DNA from 2 places in the Streptomyces sp. NPDC059201 genome. Region 1 is predicted to be linked to the other one. Evidence: riboswitches for the same ligand, from Rfam matches in the RefSeq annotation. Region 1 holds a riboswitch; the other holds the start of a gene.
The links. Region 1 has a riboswitch for cobalamin ahead of ACFXMG_RS04930 (energy-coupling factor ABC transporter permease). Riboswitches for the same ligand answer to the same signal wherever they lie in the genome.
Positions count from the first base shown of each region.

Region 2: it holds a riboswitch for cobalamin, as region 1 does, so the genes downstream of both, ACFXMG_RS36635 (ribonucleoside-diphosphate reductase subunit alpha) here and ACFXMG_RS04930 (energy-coupling factor ABC transporter permease) in region 1, are expected to answer to the same signal.

Region 1 is NZ_JBHZBB010000001.1:1,109,708-1,111,899, forward strand. It holds gene dhaL (dihydroxyacetone kinase subunit DhaL) at 1-493, shown strand, start outside; gene ACFXMG_RS04925 (PTS-dependent dihydroxyacetone kinase phosphotransferase subunit DhaM) at 490-930, shown strand; cobalamin riboswitch at 1,119-1,341, shown strand; gene ACFXMG_RS04930 (energy-coupling factor ABC transporter permease) at 1,370-2,065, shown strand; gene ACFXMG_RS04935 (energy-coupling factor ABC transporter substrate-binding protein) at 2,065-2,192, shown strand, end outside.
Region 2 is NZ_JBHZBB010000017.1:51,473-53,664, forward strand. It holds gene ACFXMG_RS36625 (hypothetical protein) at 1-89, shown strand, start outside; gene ACFXMG_RS36630 (GNAT family N-acetyltransferase) at 109-612, shown strand; cobalamin riboswitch at 662-800, shown strand; gene ACFXMG_RS36635 (ribonucleoside-diphosphate reductase subunit alpha) at 928-2,192, shown strand, end outside.

The DNA of each region.
Region 1 (2,192 bases):
CCACGGGGCCAATCTGAAGCGGGGTTTCTCCGCCGTCGCCGAGACCCTGGCGAAGGAGCCGCCCGCGACGCCGGGCGCGGTCCTGACGGCCGCCGGACGGCAGCTCATCTCGACGGTGGGCGGCGCCTCCGGCCCGCTGTACGGGACGCTGCTGCGGCGGGCCGGGAAGGCCCTCGGCGACAGCGGGGAGGTGACGCGGGAGGAGCTCGCGGACGCGCTGGCCGCCGGAGTCGCGGCGGTCGGGCAGCTCGGCGGGGCCGTACCGGGCGACAAGACGATGCTGGACGCGCTGACTCCGGCGGTGGCCGCGCTGCGCGCGTCCTTCGCCGCGGCGCGGACCGCGGCCGACGAGGGTGCCCTCGCGACCGTCCCGCTGCGCGCCCGCAAGGGCCGGGCGAGCTATCTGGGCGAGCGGTCGGTCGGGCACCAGGACCCGGGGGCGACCTCCTCGGCCCTGCTGTTCGCCGCCCTGGAGGAGGTGGCGGCCGCATGAGCGAGAACAGCGAGAACAGCGAGAACAGCGAGAACAAGGGCAGGGTCGGGATCGTGCTGGTCTCGCACAGCGCGGCCGTCGCGGCGGCGGTCGCGGAGCTGGCCCGGGGGCTCGCCGGTGGCGGCGACCTGGCGCCGGTCGCGGCGGCGGGCGGAGGCCCCGACGGGGGGCTCGGCACCAGCGCCGAGCTGATCGCGTCGGCCGCGAAGGCCGTGGACGCGGGGGCCGGGGTGGCCGTCCTGGTGGACCTGGGCAGCGCGGTCCTCACCGTGAAGGCGCTGCTCGCGGAGGGCGACGAACTGCCGGAGGGGACGCGGCTCGTGGACGCCCCCTTCGTGGAGGGCGCGGTGGCCGCGCTGGTGACGGCGAGCACCGGCGCCGGTCTCGACGCGGTGGCGGCCGCGGCCTCGGAGGCGTACACCTACCGCAAGGTCTGAGGCCGCTCGACGGAAGGGGCGCCCCGGCTGGGTTCCACGCCGCCGGGGGCGCCCCGGTCCGAGTAGCAGCAACGCACTAGGACATGTCCACGCTAGTGCGGGGGTCTGACACCGGGCCCGACAACAGGCCCGGCAACGGCCCCGGCGAAGCCGCCCCGCGCGGAACTCCACAGCGCACGTGACCGACCCCGCATTGTGATGAAGCAGGTCAACACACTAATGTCACAGCGCCTTGGTGTTCGGGAAACCGGTGCAGTACCGGTGCGGCCCTCGCCACTGTGATCGGGAGGTCAGGCTCCGTCCCTCAGGGGAAGCCACTGCCCCACCGCGGGAGACCGTCGTGGGGTGGGAAGGCGGAGTCGGACGTCACTACCGTCAGCCAGGAGACCGGCCAGGGCGCGTTGTCCATCCACGAGGTGCTGGAGAGGGTCTCCCGATCATGCATATCGCCGAGGGGTATCTGCCCCCTGTTCATGCGGCCGCCTGGGGCGTCGCATCGGCCCCGTTCGTCGTCCACGGCGTCCGCGCGCTCACCCGCGAGGTGCGCGCCAACCCCGAGTCCACCCTGCTGCTCGGCGCCTCCGGCGCCTTCACGTTCGTTCTTTCCGCGCTCAAACTGCCTTCCGTCACCGGCAGTTGCTCCCACCCGACGGGCACGGGACTGGGCGCGATCCTGTTCCGGCCGCCGATCATGGCGGTGCTCGGCACCATCACGCTGCTCTTCCAGGCGCTGCTGCTCGCCCACGGCGGGCTGACCACCCTGGGGGCGAACGTCTTCTCGATGGCGATCGTCGGCCCCTGGGCGGGCTACGGCACGTACGTGCTGCTGAAGCGGTCCGGTGCGCCGCTGATGGTGAGCGTCTTCTTCGGCGCGTTCGTCGCGGACCTGTCCACGTACTGCGTGACCAGCGTCCAGCTTGCCGTCGCGTTCCCCGACCCGGGCAGCGGCATCGCCGGTTCGCTGGCGAAGTTCGGCTCCATCTTCGCGGTGACGCAGATCCCGCTCGCCGTGAGCGAGGGGCTGCTGACCGTCCTGGTGATGCGGCTGCTCCAGCAGTCCAGCAAGGGAGACCTGCTGCGGCTGGGCGTGCTCGCCCGGCCGGAGTCGAAGCGACGCGAGGAGGCGGCGGCGTGATGAGCCGGAACACGAAGATCAACGCCCTGCTGCTGGGGCTCGTGGCGCTGCTGGCGGTGCTGCCGCTGGCGCTCGGTCTCGGCGACCACAAGGAGGAGCCGTTCGCCGGCGCCGACGCGGAGGCCGA
Region 2 (2,192 bases), on a different contig from region 1:
CGACCGGCGCCGACGGCCCCGTCGAGCGCGGCGACCTGCCGCCGGTCGGCGACGGGGCGCCCGACAATTCGGTCGGCGCGAGCGGCTGAGCCCGGCAGACTTCCCGTCATGGACTTCACGATCAGGGCCGTACGGCCCGAGGAGCACGAGGAGCTCGGCGAGCTCACCGCCCGGGCCTACCTCGACGACGGGCACCTCACCTTCGGCGAGGACGACGACTACCTGCCGGTGATCAAGGACGTGGCCCGGCGGGCCGCCGAGGCGGAGGTCCTGGTCGCCGTGGACCCCGACGGGGCGCTGCTCGGCGGGGTCACCTTCACGCGCGGCGGCGGGGCGTGGGCGGACATCGCGGTCCCCGGCGAGGCCGAGTTCCGGCTGCTGGCCGTGGCGCGCGCGGCGCGCGGCCGGGGCGTCGGCGAGGCGCTCGTCCGGGCCTGCGCCGACCGGGCGAGGGCCCTCGACGGCTGCGCCCGGCTGGTGCTGTCCACCCAGGACGGGATGGCCTCAGCCCACCGGATCTACCGGCGGCTGGGCTTCACGCGGCTGCCCGAGCGGGACTGGAGCCCGGTTCCCGGCCTGTCCCCGCTGCTCGCCCTCACCCTGGAGCTCTGACACCTCACACCCGAGGGGGACACAACATGTGGGGGGTGCCGAGATCGGCGCCCCCCACATGTATGCTCGTGCTCGCTGTCGTCGCAGGGGAATCCGGTGCGAATCCGGAACTGTCCCGCAACGGTGTACTTCGTGTGCCCTTGTCCACGGAGCGAGTCCGAGCACCTGCCGGCAGTGCGCCCGGTACGACCGTTCCGGGTGCCGACGACGTCCGGGCCTCGCGGAGTGGGCCGGTGGACACGGGTGCATCCGCGTGTGTGCGCCCGTCCGCCCCTCCCCGCCGTGACCCCGGGCCGAGCGAGGGAGAGCCCCCACGTGACCATCGCGCCTGCGGGTCCGTCAGCCACCGAGGCCGCCGCGATCGAGAGCGACGGCCCCGGGACCGTACTGCTGCGGACCCTGACCGACCTCACCGCCGACCTCATCGACACCGACCCCGGCCGGGTCGCCGCCGCCGCGCTGCGCGGCCGGCACGCCGGGTCGGACGAGGCGGAACTGCGCGAACTGGCCACCGAGGCCGCGGCCGGTCTCATCTCCGAGGACCCCGCCTACTCCCGGCTCGCCGCCCGGCTGCTCACCCTCACCATCGCCGAGGAGGCGGCCTCGCAGGGCGCCGTCCGCTTCTCCGCCTCCGTCGCGACCGGTCACCGCGAGGGCCTGATCGCCGACCGCACCGCCGCCTTCGTCTCCCTGCACGCGAACCGGCTGGACGCGCTGATCGACCTGGCCGCCGACGACCGCTTCGGCTACTTCGGCCTGCGGACGCTGTACTCGCGCTACCTGCTGCGCCACCCGATCACCCGCAAGGTGATCGAGACCCCCCAGCACTTCATGCTCCGGGTGGCCGCCGGCCTCGCCGAGGACGACTCGGCGCGCGCGCTGGACGAGGTCGCGGCGCTGTACGGGCTGATGAGCCGGCTCGACTACCTGCCCTCCTCCCCCACGCTCTTCAACTCCGGCACCCGCCACCCGCAGATGTCCTCCTGCTACCTGCTGGACTCGCCGCTGGACGAGCTGGACTCGATCTACGACCGCTACCACCAGGTGGCGCGCCTGTCGAAGCACGCGGGCGGCATCGGCCTGTCGTACTCCCGGATCCGTTCGCGCGGTTCGCTGATCCGCGGCACCAACGGGCACTCCAACGGCATCGTGCCGTTCCTGAAGACGCTGGACGCCTCGGTCGCCGCCGTGAACCAGGGCGGCCGCCGCAAGGGCGCCGCCGCCGTCTACCTGGAGACCTGGCACGCGGACATCGAGGAGTTCCTGGAGCTCCGCGACAACACCGGCGAGGACGCCCGCCGCACCCACAACCTGAACCTCGCCCACTGGATCCCGGACGAGTTCATGCGCCGGGTGAACGCGGACGCCGAGTGGTCGCTCTTCTCCCCCGCCGACGTGCCCGAGCTCGTCGACCTGTGGGGCGAGGCGTTCGACGCCGCCTACCGCGCCGCCGAGGCCAAGGGCCTGGCCCGCCGCACGATGCCGGCCCGCGACCTGTACGGCCGGATGATGCGCACCCTGGCCCAGACCGGCAACGGCTGGATGACCTTCAAGGACGCCTCGAACCGTACGGCCAACCA